One region of the Streptomyces speibonae genome, then DNA from elsewhere that is predicted to be linked to it. Evidence: riboswitches for the same ligand, from Rfam matches in the RefSeq annotation. Region 1 holds a riboswitch; each other region holds the start of a gene.

What was found. A riboswitch is a leader RNA that binds a small molecule or an ion and turns the genes downstream of it on or off. The one in region 1 is predicted to bind cyclic di-AMP.
Region 2: it holds a riboswitch for cyclic di-AMP, as region 1 does, so the genes downstream of both, AC5L3C_RS15350 (transglycosylase SLT domain-containing protein) here and AC5L3C_RS09170 (M23 family metallopeptidase) in region 1, are expected to answer to the same signal.
Region 3: it holds a riboswitch for cyclic di-AMP, as region 1 does, so the genes downstream of both, AC5L3C_RS32755 (C40 family peptidase) here and AC5L3C_RS09170 (M23 family metallopeptidase) in region 1, are expected to answer to the same signal.

Annotation. Positions count from the first base shown of each region.
Region 1 is NZ_OZ480260.1:2,086,162-2,090,693, reverse strand. Features, by position in the region: gene AC5L3C_RS09175 (M16 family metallopeptidase) at 1-846, shown strand, start outside; cyclic di-AMP (ydaO/yuaA leader) riboswitch at 1,048-1,213, shown strand; gene AC5L3C_RS09170 (M23 family metallopeptidase) at 1,225-1,998, shown strand; gene AC5L3C_RS09165 (GntR family transcriptional regulator) at 2,182-2,886, shown strand; gene AC5L3C_RS09160 (HPr family phosphocarrier protein) at 3,072-3,353, opposite strand; gene AC5L3C_RS09155 (GNAT family N-acetyltransferase) at 3,531-4,532, shown strand, end outside.
Region 2 is NZ_OZ480260.1:3,427,354-3,431,885, forward strand. Features, by position in the region: gene AC5L3C_RS15345 (polyprenyl synthetase family protein) at 1-658, opposite strand, end outside; cyclic di-AMP (ydaO/yuaA leader) riboswitch at 1,196-1,365, shown strand; gene AC5L3C_RS15350 (transglycosylase SLT domain-containing protein) at 1,369-1,884, shown strand; gene AC5L3C_RS15355 (HAD family hydrolase) at 1,848-2,720, opposite strand; gene AC5L3C_RS15360 (GNAT family N-acetyltransferase) at 2,928-4,013, shown strand; gene AC5L3C_RS15365 (glycosyltransferase family 2 protein) at 4,033-4,532, shown strand, end outside.
Region 3 is NZ_OZ480260.1:7,248,431-7,252,962, reverse strand. Features, by position in the region: gene AC5L3C_RS32765 (ATP-dependent Clp protease proteolytic subunit) at 1-474, shown strand, start outside; gene AC5L3C_RS32760 (hypothetical protein) at 482-790, shown strand; cyclic di-AMP (ydaO/yuaA leader) riboswitch at 1,137-1,326, shown strand; gene AC5L3C_RS32755 (C40 family peptidase) at 1,330-1,803, shown strand; gene AC5L3C_RS32750 (ATP-binding protein) at 1,868-2,335, opposite strand; gene AC5L3C_RS32745 (helix-turn-helix domain-containing protein) at 2,548-3,408, shown strand; gene AC5L3C_RS32740 (DUF397 domain-containing protein) at 3,418-3,642, shown strand; gene AC5L3C_RS32735 (8-amino-7-oxononanoate synthase) at 3,714-4,532, opposite strand, start outside.

The DNA.
Region 1 (4,532 bases):
CAGGGCACCGAGGAGACGGTCGCCGGCATCGACTCCGCGGCCGTGCGCGCCTTCTACGAGAGCCACGTCCGCCCCGCCACGGCCACCGTCGTGGTCGTCGGCGACCTCGCCGGCGTCGACCTGGACGCGCTGCTCGGCGACACGATCGGCGCCTGGACCGGCTCCCCGGGCCGGCCGCGGCCCGTTCCGCCGGTGGTCGCCGACGACCGCGGCCGGGTCGTGATCGTGGACCGTCCCGGCGCCGTCCAGACACAGCTGCTGATCGGCCGGATCGGCCCCGACCGCCACGACCGCGTGTGGCCCGCCCAGGTGCTGGGCACGTACTGCCTCGGCGGCACCCTCACCTCCCGCCTGGACCGCGTGCTGCGCGAGGAGAAGGGCTACACCTACGGCGTGCGGGCGTTCGGACAGGTCCTCAGGTCCGCCCCCGACGGCACGGGCGCGGCGATGCTGGCCATCAGCGGCTCCGTCGACACGCCGAACACCGGTCCCGCCCTGGACGACCTGTGGAAGGTGCTGCGCACGCTTGCCGCGGACGGGCTCACCGACGCCGAACGCGACGTCGCCGTACAGAACCTGGTGGGGGTGGCGCCGCTCAAGTACGAGACCGCCGCGGCCGTCGCCGGCACCCTGGCCGACCAGGTCGAGCAGCACCTGCCGGACCACTACCAGGCCGACCTGTACCGGCAGTTGGCCGCGACGGGCACCGTGGAGGCCACCGCGGCGGTCGTCAGCGCCTTCCCGGTGGACCGCCTGGTGACCGTCCTGGTCGGTGACGCGGCGCAGATCAAGGCGCCGGTCGAGGCCCTGGGGATCGGTGAAGTCACCGTCGTGACCGCCGAGTAGGCGGCCGCCGGCCGGCACGCGCGCGTGGGCCCTGGTGACGCGAACGTCACCAGGGCCCTCTTATGCCCGAATTGAGGTGGAGGTTGCCTGTCTGCCCTGTGGGATGCGCTACAAAAACCCGGATTCGTTTGGGCGTTGGGAGATGTCCCGCATAGCTTCGTGCGGGCTGTTCGTCGGGCAGTGCGCCGCATCCGCGGCAGCGGACAGCCATCGCCGAGTCCCCGTACGGCGCGAGCCAGGGGAGCCGGGGACCCACACGCAGTCCCTGGGGTGAATCGGGCGCCCGCGCGTACCGCGAGGGGGTCCGTAGGAGACCTTCCTGCTCCGAACCCGTCAGCTAACCCGGTAGGCGAGAGGGAAGGAAAGGACCAGCTGTACATGGCGTTCACCCGCGCCCCGGGGAAGCATCGTCGTCCCAGCCGGACGCAGCGCGGCACCGTCCGCGTGGCGGGCGTCGCGGCCCTCGCCGGCGGTGGAGTCGTCGGCTCCCTCGCGGCCCCCGCGCTCGCCGCCGAACCCGCCGCGGCGCAGACCGGCCTCACTCCCGTCGTCACCCTGGGCGACGCGGTCGCCGACCGGATCGACGCCCAGGCCGCCGCCCAGCACGAGGCCGCGCGTGAGGCGGCCGAGACCGCCGCGCGCAAGGCCGCCGAGCAGGCGGCCCGCGAGAAGGCGGCCGAGGAGGCCGAGGAGGCCCGCGCGGAGAAGGAGCGCGCCGCGCGTGAGGCGGAGCGCAAGCGCCTCAACACCTTCGTCTCCCCGATCCCCGGCTCCTACGTCTCGACCGCCTACGGGAGCGGTGGCGCCGTCTGGTCGTCCGGCACCCACACCGGCATCGACTTCCACGCCGCGAGCGGCACGCCCGTCCAGTCGGTGGGCGTCGGCACCGTCGTCGAGGCCGGCTGGGGCGGCGCGTACGGCAACCAGGTCGTCATCAAGATGAACGACGGCACGTACACGCAGTACGGCCATCTGTCGTCCGTCTCCGTCTCGGTGGGGCAGCAGGTCGCCGCGGGCCAGCAGATCGGCCTCTCGGGCGCCACCGGCAACGTCACGGGCGCGCATCTGCACTTCGAGGCCCGTACCACCGCCGAGTACGGCTCCGACCTCGATCCCGTCGCCTACCTCCGCGGGCACGGCGTGAACCTCTGAGACACGCCCGCCCTGAGAAGCCCCGGCTCCCCGGCCGGGGCTTTCGGCGTTTCGGGGGCGCCTGCTGTCCAAAAAATATGTGTGGATTCCCGGCTGCCGTCGGAAATTCCGGCCGGTTGCAATAGAGTCACGGAACGGACGTCATTCGTCGGCGTTTCACGGGGATTAAGCCGGAGGTCGGTCATGCGTATTCCCGCGCACTCGGTGTGCACGGCGATCCGGGACGACATCGTCGCGGGTGTCCATGAGCGTGGCAGCCGGCTCACCGAGGAACTCCTCGCCCGCCGCTACGGCGTCTCCCGCGTCCCCGTCCGCGAGGCGCTGCGCACCCTGGAGGCCGAGGGCTTCGTGGTCACCCGTCGGCACGCGGGCGCGTGTGTCGCCGAACCGACCGAGCAGGAGGCCGCCGATCTGCTGGAGATGCGCACCCTGCTCGAGCCGCTCGGCGCCGCCCGCGCGGCCCAGCGCCGCACCGAGGCACATCTCAAGGTGCTGCGCGGACTGGTCCGGCTCGGGCAGGAACGGGCCCGTCAGGGCAACAGCGACGACCTGCGGTCCCTGAGCGGCTGGTTCCACGAGACGCTCGCCCAGGCCTCCGGGAGCGCGGCGCTGACGTCGATGCTGACCCAGCTGCGGCACAAGATCACCTGGATGTACACCACCGACGGTCCGGCCGACCCGGTCGAGTACTGGGCGGAGCACGGCGCGATCGTGGACGCCGTGGCGCGGGGCGACGGCGACCGCGCGCGGGCCGTCACGGCGCTGCACACCGAGCGCGCGAGCGCGGGGCACCGCCTGCGGTTCGGCTCCGGCGCCGACCGGGCCGGCCGCACGGAGCGTGTGAGGACCTCGCAACATCCCGTAAACATGCCGAGTCTTCGCCCTTAACACGGGTGCCGTATACAAAGAGGGCGCAATTCTCGGGGGGTTGTTTCTGCTGCCCGTAAAAAGGGGGAACGGGAATGCGGAAAGGCCCGCCCGGTGCATCCCGGGCGGGCCTTTCCGTAAAGCGCGTAATGCGCCGTGCGGCCGCGCGGAGCGGGGCCCGCGCTGCCTGTGCCATTCAGCGCGATTCAGACGGTCTCCGGAAGCTCCTCGAGCCCCTCGGAGACCAGCTTCGCCAGACGGTCCAGGGCGGCGTCCGCCCCTTCCGCGTCCGACGCGAGGACGATCTCCTCGCCGCCCTGGGCGCCCAGGCCGAGCACGGCGAGCATGGAGGCCGCGTTGACGGGGGTGCCCCCGGCCTTGGCGATGGTCACCGGGACGCCTGCGGCCGTGGCGGCTCGGACGAAGATGGAGGCGGGGCGGGCGTGGAGACCCTCGGCCCAGCCGACGTTGACGCGGCGCTCAGCCATGTGTTGCTGCCCTTCGGTGTTCAGGGTTGTCTAGACCAGTTTCCCACATCGTGAAGCATGCCCGGAGCGGCACCCGTGCCCGCTCCCGGTGACAGCCGGACCGCGGCCTCGGTCCGGCTGTCGTCCACCACAGAGTGCCTCGCGCCGTTGTCGTACGCGAGCCGTACTCTGGGGCCCATGCAGACCTCGTCGGACCGGCACGAGTATCCCGCCCACTGGGAGGCCGACGTGGTGCTGCGCGACGGCGGCACCGCGCGCATCCGCCCCATCACCGTCGACGACGCCGAGCGCCTGGTCAGCTTCTACGAGCAGGTCTCGGACGAGTCGAAGTACTACCGCTTCTTCGCGCCCTACCCGCGCCTGTCCGCCAAGGACGTCCACCGCTTCACACACCACGACTTCGTGGACCGGGTGGGACTCGCGGCCACCATCGGCGGCGAGTTCATCGCCACCGTACGCTACGACCGCATCGGCACCGACGGAGCGCCCGCGTCCGGCCCGGCCGACGAGGCGGAGGTCGCCTTCCTGGTGCAGGACGCCCACCAGGGACGGGGCGTCGCCTCCGCGCTGCTCGAACACATCGGGGCCGTCGCGCGGGAGCGCGGGATCCGCCGGTTCGCGGCGGAGGTGCTGCCCGCCAACACCAAGATGATCAAGGTGTTCACCGACGCCGGGTACACCCAGAAGCGCAGCTTCGAGGACGGCGTCGTCCGCCTGGAGCTCGACCTCGAGCCCACGGACCGGTCCATGGCCGTGCAGTACGCGCGCGAGCAGCGCGCGGAGGCGCGTTCCGTGCAGCGGCTGCTCGCGCCCGGCTCGGTGGCCGTCGTCGGCGCCGGACGCACCCCCGGCGGGGTGGGACGCAGCGTCCTCGACAACATCCGCGACGCCGGGTACACCGGCCGGCTCCACGCGGTGAACAAGGCGTTCGCACCGGACATGAAGGAACTGGACGGGGTGGCCGCGTACCGCTCCGTCCGCGAGATCGACGGACCCGTCGACCTCGCGGTCGTCGCGGTGCCCGCCGAGCACGTCCCCGAGGTCGTCACCGAGTGCGGTGAGCACGGAGTGCAAGGGCTCGTCGTCGTCTCGGCCGGCTACGCCGAGTCCGGCCCCGACGGCCGCGAACGCCAGCGTGCCCTCGTCCGGCAGGCTCGTTCGTACGGCATGCGGATCATC
Region 2 (4,532 bases), 1.3 Mb from region 1:
CGGCGAGCTGGAAGGCGACGCCGAGCCGCTCGCCGTACTGGGTGAGCACGTCCACGACCGTCTCGTCGGCGCCGGACATCATCGCGCCGAAGCGGCAGGAGACGGCGACCAGGGATCCGGTCTTGCCGCCGAGCACGTCCAGGTAGTGGTCGACCGGGTCGCGGCCGTCCTGCGGTCCCGCGGTCTCCAGGATCTGTCCGGTGACCAGCCGTTCGAACGCCTCGGCCTGCACCCGCACCGCCTCCGGTCCGAGGTCGGCCAGGATGTGCGAGGCCCGGGCGAAGAGGAAGTCGCCGGTGAGGACCGCGACGGAGTTGCCCCAGCGGGCGTTCGCGCTGTCGACTCCGCGGCGGACCTCGGCCTCGTCCATCACGTCGTCGTGGTAGAGCGTGGCCAGGTGGGTGAGCTCCACGACCACGGCGGACGGCACGATGCCGGGCGCGTACGGATCGCCGAACTGGGCGGCGAGCATCACCAGCAGCGGACGGAACCGCTTGCCGCCGGCCCGCACCAGGTGCTGGGCGGCGCCGGTGATGAAGGGGACCTCACTCTTGGTGGCCTCGATCAGCCCTTCCTCGACAGCCGCCATCCCGGCCTGGACATCGGCTTCCAGAGCCTGGTCCCGCACGCTCAGCCCGAACGGCCCGACGACGGTCACGAGGGGTCTCCTGTCTGCTGGTGTCCACTGGCGGTTACACGGAATGTCGATAGGTCGCTGCCATCACTCGAGTCAGCGTATCCGGTCATGTTTCGATCACCGCCGCCACCCGGGGTTACGAGGAGTGCGGTACCGGATCGGGAGCCGAGTGCTTCCGATCGGCTGACAGCGACGGACCACGCAACGGACAATTCCCTCCTTCCCGGACATAACGCCTCACTGTCCATCCTGCCCGGCCGGTCGACCGATTTGTCGCAATTGGCAAGTGGATTCCCCTTGGCGGTAAATGCTCCCGGTGCTTGCGATCAGTGACGTCGGTCACGCGTACCCCGTCGCGCCCACCCCCGCACCCGAGCGCCGTTTCCCCTTCCCGCGCAACCGAGTTGGCCCTTGGCATCCGCAAAGGATCAAGCACCCCAAATCGCCCCATCCAAGATCAAAGGGACGATTGCGTGATCCCCGTACTTGTTCCCGACATCTGCTCTCGCATACGTTCCGGGCCTGCCGGGCGGACGCCGAATCCTGCCACCGCCCGCATCACACCCACCGACGAACTCACGCACGGCAGGAGCGGGGGACCCAGGTAAGCCGCCGGGCCGGCCACGCGCCGGAACGGCTAGGGGTGAAGCCATGCCTCCAGGGGCACGGCCGGGCACTCTCCCGCCCGAACCCGACAGCTCACCTCGCAGGCGTAGGAGAGGAACCCAGTCATGCCCGTTTCCGGTCAGCTCCGTCGCTTCCGCAACCGTCGCCTCGCCCGCTCCCTCGCCAACCGTCGCCTCGCCCGCTCCCTCGCCGTCGCCGGCACCGGCGTCGCCGTGGTCGCCCTCCCGCTGTTCGGCGCCACCACCGCCTCCGCGGCGCCCACGACGGCCGCCACGGCCACCGCCGCCACGACCGCGTACCCGGACAACCTCGACGGCTGGATCCGCGAGTCGCTGGACATCATGGCGCAGCACGGCATCCCTGGCTCCTACGACGCCATCCACCGCAACATCATGCGCGAGTCCTCCGGCAACCCGGCCGCCATCAACCTCTGGGACTCCAACGCCGCCAAGGGCACCCCGTCGAAGGGCCTGCTCCAGGTCATCGACCCGACCTTCCAGGCGTACCACGTGCCGGGCACCGCCTTCGACCCGTACGACCCGGTCGCGAACATCACCGCGGCCTGCAACTACGCCGCCGACCGCTACGGCTCGATCGACAACGTCTTCGGCGCGTACTGAGCCGACCGCTGACGGCCGAGCACGGCCGGCCCACCGAACAGTCGCTCGAGGACGACGGCCACGCCGTCGTCCTCGTTCGACATGGTGACCTCGTCGGCCACCGCCTTCAGCTCCGGGTGCGCGTTGGCCATGGCGACGCCGTGCGCCGCCCAGTCGAACATGGGGATGTCGTTGGGCATGTCCCCGAAGGCGACCGTCCGCTCCGGGCTCAGCCCCAGGTGCTCGGCCGCCAGCGCGAGCCCGCTCGCCTTGGTCACACCGCACGGCTGGAGCTCCACGGTGCCCGGCCCCGACATGGTGACCGTCGCCAGCGAACCGACCACCGCCCGCGCCGCCGCCGCCAACGCGTCGTCGGTGAACCGGGGGTGGCGCAGCAGCACCTTGCTGATCGGCCGCTCCCACAGATCGCGCCGCCGCTCGACCCGCACCGCGGGCAGCGTCGGGTGCGGCATCAGATAGCCCGGCTCGATCAGCGTCAGCCCGTCGACCCCGTCCTGGTCGACCGCGGCGTACACCTCCCCCACCTCGGCCTCGATCTTGCCGAGGGCGGTCTCCGCCAGTTCCCGGTCCAGCGTGACGGACCACAGCAGCCGGTCCGCGCCGGCGTCGTACACCTGCGCACCCTGGCCGCACACCGCGAGCCCCGTGGAGCCGAGATCGTCCAGGAGCGGCCGCACCCGGGGGGCGGGACGCCCCGTGACGACGAGGTGCCGGGCACCGGCCCGCTCCACCCGCGCGAGGGCGGCGAGAGAGCGGTCGGACAGGGTGTCGTCGCCGCGCAGCAGCGTCCCGTCCAGGTCGGTGGCGATGAGCGAGAAAGCGGTGGGTGCGGCCATGATCAGAGAATACGGACAACGCAACCGTCCGATTCACCGTGCCCGTATCCGCTCGTTTTCGGTGCGGTTCGCCTTCCGTCATCTCCGGGTACGGACCGGTTGAGGACTCTTTCACCGTTTGGCAAGAACATCGTCCGCTATCTACCGCCCCGATGGGACCGGCGGTACCGTCCAAAGAGTCCAGGGGGGACTTGATCGGGGGGTCAGGTGAGCAGTGGACGCGTGCGCGAGCTGAGGCCGCAGGAGCTCGGCGAGGGGGAGCGGGAGCGCTGGCGGGAACTGCGCGCCGCCGCGGAGGCACCGCGCAGCCCTTTCATGGAACCGGAGTTCGCCATTGCCGTGGGCCGGGTGCGGCCCCGGGCCCGGGTGGCCGTGCTGTACGAAGGGGCGCGGCCGGTGGGCTTCCTGCCCTACGAGCGTGGCGTGGCGGGGCAGGGCCGGGCGATCGGGCTCGGGGTGTCGGACTGCCAGGGGGCGGTGCTGGCACCCGGCCTCGTCCCGGACGCCGGTGAACTGCTGCGGGCCTGCAAGGTGTCGAGCTTCGCCTTCGACAACCTCGAGGCCGGGCAGGACCTGTTCGTGCCGTACGCGGCCGAGGAGCACGCCACCTACGTCATCGACGTGGAGAAGGGCTACGAGACCTACGAGTCGGTGCTGCGCACCCAGTCGCCGAAGTTCCTGAAGACCACGCTGGCCAAGGAGCGCCGGCTGGACCGCCGCGCCGGGGGCGTGCGGTTCGTCTTCGACGAACGCGACCCGGCCGCGCTGCGGGCGCTCGTCGCGTGGAAGTCGGCGCAGTACCGCAGGACCGGGCGCCGCGACCGGTTCGCGCGCGAGTGGATCGCCCGGCTCGTGGGCCGGCTCGCCGAGACCCGGGCCCCGCAGTGCACGGGCACGCTGTCCGTCCTGTACGCCGGTGACCGGCCCGTCGCCGCGCACTTCGGCCTGCGTTCGGCCACCGTGCTGGCCTGCTGGTTCCCGGCGTACGACCCGGAGTTCGCGAAGTACTCGCCGGGGCTCGTGCTGCATCTGCGGATGGCCGAGGCGGCGGCGGCCGAGGGCATCGGCCTGCTCGACCTGGGCCGCGGGCGCGCGGAGTACAAGGACGCGCTGAAGACCGGCGAACGCGCCGTCCACGAGGGGGCGGTGACCCGTCCGGGGGCGGGGGCCGCGCTGCACCGGCTGAGCCGCGAACCGGCACGCCGCGCCCACGCCTTCGTCCGCGCCCGCCCGCGCCTGGCGTCCCTGGCGACTCGGACCCTGAAGGGCGCGGCACGGCTGCGCCGCTCGTGAGGAAGGGGAGGGAGGACGTATGTCCGGCAGAGCACGAGCGCGTACGCGGGACGAGATACGCCGGTTCCTGGCCGTCGAGCCGGTGCAGATCGCCGAGGTGGACCTGCCGGCGGACGGGGCCGGGCCCACGCCCGGACCCGGCCCCGGCAGCCCTCCGCCGGCCCACGGCGAGGTCTTCCTCCTGGTCAGACATGCCGGCCGGCCGGTGGGCACCCTCCTGACCCACGTCCCGGAAGGGGCGGACCCGAGGAGCACCCTGACCCGGGCGGCCCGCCGGGCCTTCCCCGCACTGCCCGGGGCCGGGGCTCCGGTCCCCGCCGGCGGTGACGGAGTGCCCCGGGTCTCCGTCGTGGTGGGGACGCGGGAACGGGCGGGGCAGCTGGGGCGGGCGCTGGACTCCGTGCTCGCGCAGGATCATCCGCGGTTCGAGGTCGTCGTCGTCGACAACGCGCCCGTGACCGGCGACACGCGTGAGCTGGTGGAGCGGAAGTACGGCGAACGGGTGCGGTACGTGTGCGA
Region 3 (4,532 bases), 5.2 Mb from region 1:
ATGTACCTGGAACACCACGCCCCCGACCGGGACGTCTCGCTGTACGTCAACTCCCCGGGCGGCTCCTTCCACGCCATGTCGGCCATCCACGACACCCTGCGCTACCTCACCTGCGACGTGGAGACGATCTGCGTGGGCCGGGCCGAGGGCGCCGCCGCGCTGCTGGTCGCGGCCGGCACCCCGGGCAAGCGGTTCGTGCTGCCCGGCTCACGTCTGGTGCTGCGCCAGCCCGCCCTCCTGGAGCCGATCGAGGGGCAGACGAGCGACCTGGCGATCCAGGCGGAGGAGCTGACCCGGATCCGGGCCCGCATGGAGGAGATGCTCGTGCGGCACACGGGCCGCACGGCGGAGCAGGTCCGCACCGACCTCGAGCGGGACACGGTCCTCGACGCGCAGGGCGCCGTCGACCACGGCCTGGCGGACCGGATCGTGCCCCACCGCAGGGGTGTCCACCCGGCCACCGGCGCGAGGTGAGGCGCGCATGCTGCCTCCGGAGCTTCCTCCGCTGCCCGCGCTGACCCGCGCGGAGGCCGAGCTGATCGACCGGTACCTCGAGGCCGTCGACCTGCTCGGCCGGGTCAACCCCGCCCTGGGCGGCGACACCTACCGGAGCCTGCGCGCCGCCCAGGCGCTGGTCGGCAAGGCCGTCGCACTGCGCGACGCGCTGACCCTGATGCACCGGCGCGGCGAGAGCGAGATGCACTCCGCCACGCTGGCCCGCGCGCTGCGGGTGCTGGACGGCGAGCGACGTACGGCCAGGGTCACACTGCCGCCGGGGCCGGGGAGTTGACCCCCGCGACTCCCCGGACGACGGTCCGCGCGCCGGTGCGCTCGGCCCGGGGTTGAAACGGACCAAATGGCGTACCCCCGTCCGGCGTAGACGAACCTCCTGTTTTCGGGTTTCTCAAGTTGCACGAGGGAGGCGACCACGGGGCGACATGGGGCATCGCATCGCTGGTCCGGGGCTGCGCGAGCCCCGGACGGCGGTTCGAACACGACAGGGGCCACTCGAACGGGTGAGTGGCGCGTAACAACACAAACCCCACGTTCCATTGGGTTTTCGCTCCCGCCATGAGCCAAGATCCCTGACTGACGACAAGACCCCGCCGCAGCGGCGGGGCGATCCGGGCGGACGCCGAGTCCTGCCGCCGCCCGGATGACCGGTCGACAGGAGTGGATCGGCAGGAGTGGAGGACCCAAGCACGACGGGCCGCCGGAACGTCCGTTCCGAGCAGCCCTTGGGGTGAAGCCGCATCCGTGCGGCCGGGCCACTTCGCCAGCCCGAATCCGACAGGTCATCCTTCACAGGCGGCTGACGAAGGGTTGCGCATGACTGCGCTCAATCGTGTCCCGTCTCTCATGGCCCGGGCCGGCACGGCCTCGGCTCTCACCCTGGCTGCCGTGGGCAGCTCACTCGTGGTCCCCGGAGCCGCCTCGGAGGCGGCTGCCGCGAGCACGGCGACCAAGGCACTGCGCGTCGCAGCCTCCAAGAAGGGCTCGCCGTACCAGTGGGGTGCCGCCGGGCCGTACCGGTTCGACTGCTCGGGACTGACGCTCTATTCGTTCAAGAAAGCGGGCAAGAAATTGCCCCGCACCGCTGCCCAGCAGTACAACAAGACCCGTCACATCTCGGCCGGCAGCCGCAGGGCCGGGGATCTGGTGTTCTTCCATTCGGGCGGTTACGTGTACCACGTCGGCATCTACGCCGGGAGCGGCAAGATCTGGCACGCCCCGAAGACCGGGGACGTGGTGCGGCTGCAGACGATCTGGACCCGGAGCGTCTCGTACGGCCGGGTGAGCTGACCCCCGCGGGGGCGGCGGCACCCGAGGCGTGCCGCCGCCCCGCCGGCCCACACCGGCGTGGGTCCTACGGCTCCTGCTGTCCCGCCGCCGTGACCGCTTCGGCGGCCTGGACGGTCCAGGTCCACGGCAGTTCGACCGAGACGGTCTTGCCGCCCTCACGCGTGGGGCGAATCCTCAGTCTTCCTCCGCATTCCGCGGTCAGCCAGCGGATGATCACGAGCCCGCGGCCGTTGTCCTGCTGCACCGCGGCGGGCAGCCGTTTGGGGAACCGGGGGTGGCTGTCCGTCACCCCGATGTGCACCCGTTCATCGCGGACCAGAGCGACGTCCACCGTGAACGTGGGTGACTGCCCGAACGTGTGCTGCACCGCGTTGGTGGCGAGTTCGGAGACGATCAGCCGGACGGTGTCGGACAGCTCCGTGTCCGCCGGCATGCCCCATCCCTCCAGCGTGCCCACCACATGGGTCCGGGCGGCGGAGACCGAGGCGGGATCGCTCGGCAGAGTGACGGATGCTTCCAGATGGTCTGCCATGGCGACGTCGTCCCTTTCCCACGGAACCGCAGTCCGACACGGAGCGGCTGGTTCGAGTACGGTCCCGCACTGGTGCTTCGTCGCCAGAGTGCCATCACCGCACGGCACACGGCGGCGATCCACCAAGATATGCATATATCTGTCGCTCAAAGCGGTGAACTCTGCGACGGGAGACCGTATCCGGGCGGCTCGGAAGGAGTAAGGAGAAGCCCATGCAACACGGTCCCGCGGTGCGCCGCCGCAAACTGGGCGCCGAATTGCGCGCGCTGCGCACCTCGGCGGGACTCACCAGCGGCGAGGCGGCCCGGCTGGCGGGGTGGCACCAGTCGAAGGTGAGCCGGATCGAGACCGGCACCAGTGGGGTGAAACCGGCCGATGTGCGGTTACTCCTCGACGTCTACGGCGTGGCGGATCCGCAGTTGCGGGAGTTGCTGCTGGTGCTGTCGGGCAGCGGTGACGGCGGCGGCCGGCACCACTGGTGGCACGCCTACCGGGGCGTACTGCCGCCCACCTACCGGGACTTCATCAGTCTGGAGTCGCAGGCCAGCGGGATGCGCACCCTGGAGACCACGGTGATCCCGGGTCTGTTGCAGACGCCCGAGTACGCGCGGGCCGTGACGGAGGCCGCTCTGGAGGGGGTGCCGGAGGAACGGCTGGACGCCCTGGTGGAGGTGCGGCTGGCACGCCAGGACGTGCTGCGTGCCGAGCCGCCGCTGGAGCTGAGCGCGGTGCTGGACGAGGCGGTGCTGCGGCGGGAGGTCGGGGGTCCCGGCGTGATGAGCCGGCAGCTGATCCGGCTGGTCGAGGCGGCGCGGCTGCCCCAAGTGCGGTTGCAGGTCCTTCCGTTCACCGCCGGCGCGCACATCGGTGTCACCGGTCCTTTCGTCATCTTTTCGTTTTCGCGCGCTTCTGATCTCGATGTGGTTGTTCTCGACCACTTGACGAGTAGCCTCTATCTGGAGCGGAAAGAAGACCTCCGGGCCTACGTGGAGGCCTTCAACGCCCTTTCGATCCACGCCCTTTCACCCGAGGACTCGTTGGATTTCATCGCCGGTGCAGCAGCCGGCGCGTAAGGAGGCACGATGCCCGTACCGCCTCGGACCATCCCTTCCTGCCTCGCACTGCGGGATGTGCGGTGGCTGCGCAGCAGCTACAGCACGGGTGCCAACAACTGTGTGGAGACGGCCCGGCCGCTCTCCGGCCCGCAGGCCGGACTGCTCGCCGTGCGCGACTCCAAGGCCCCCGACGGACCGGCCCTGCTCTTCTCCCCCGGGAGCTGGACCGAGTTCGTGACCGCGGTCCGCTGACCGGGACGCACATCCACCGGTCCGACACACCGTCAGTCACCTCGCGCGACGCACGGCCGTGCCCCGCCGACTCATGGCCGCGTTTCGCCGATCACCCGTACAGCGCGTTCGATCTCTGCCCCGGACAGGTCCGCGCGGGCGGTCAGTCTGAGCCGTGAGATGCCGTCGGGCACGGAAGGAGGACGGAAACAGCCCACGGACAGGCCGGCCGCCCGGCAGTCGGCCGCCCATCGCACGGCCTGCTCCGGGGAAGGGGCACGCACGGAGACGACCGCGGCGTCCGGACGCACCGCGTCCAGTCCCGCGGCCGTCAGCCGGCCGTGCAGTGCGCGTGCCACCTGGCCGGCCCGTGCCGCACGCGCGGGTTCGCGGCGCAGCAGCCGCAGCGCCGCCAGGGCCGCACCCGCCGCCGCCGGGGCGAGCCCCGTGTCGAAGATGAACGTCCGCGCCGTGTTGACCAGATGCCCGATCACCCGGGCCGGGCCGAGCACCGCTCCGCCCTGGCTGCCGAGCGACTTGGAGAGCGTCACCGTCACCACCACGTCCTCGGCCCCCGCGAGGCCCGCCGCGTACGGGGCGCCGCGGCCGCCGTCGCCGAGCACGCCGAAGCCATGCGCGTCGTCGAGGACCAGGCCCGCTCCGTGCTCCCGGCACGCCTCGGCCAGCCCCGCCAGCGGGGCCGCGTCGCCGTCCACCGAGAAGACCGTGTCGGACACGGTCACGGCCGGCCCGTCGTGGCCGTCCAGCGCTTTGCGCACGGCGTCGGGGTCGTTGTGCGCCACGACCTGTGTCGTACCGCGGGCCAGCCGGCAGCCGTCGATCAGGGAGGCGTGGTTGCCCGCGTCGGAGACCACGAGGGAGCCGTGCGGGGCGAGCGCCGTGACGGCCGC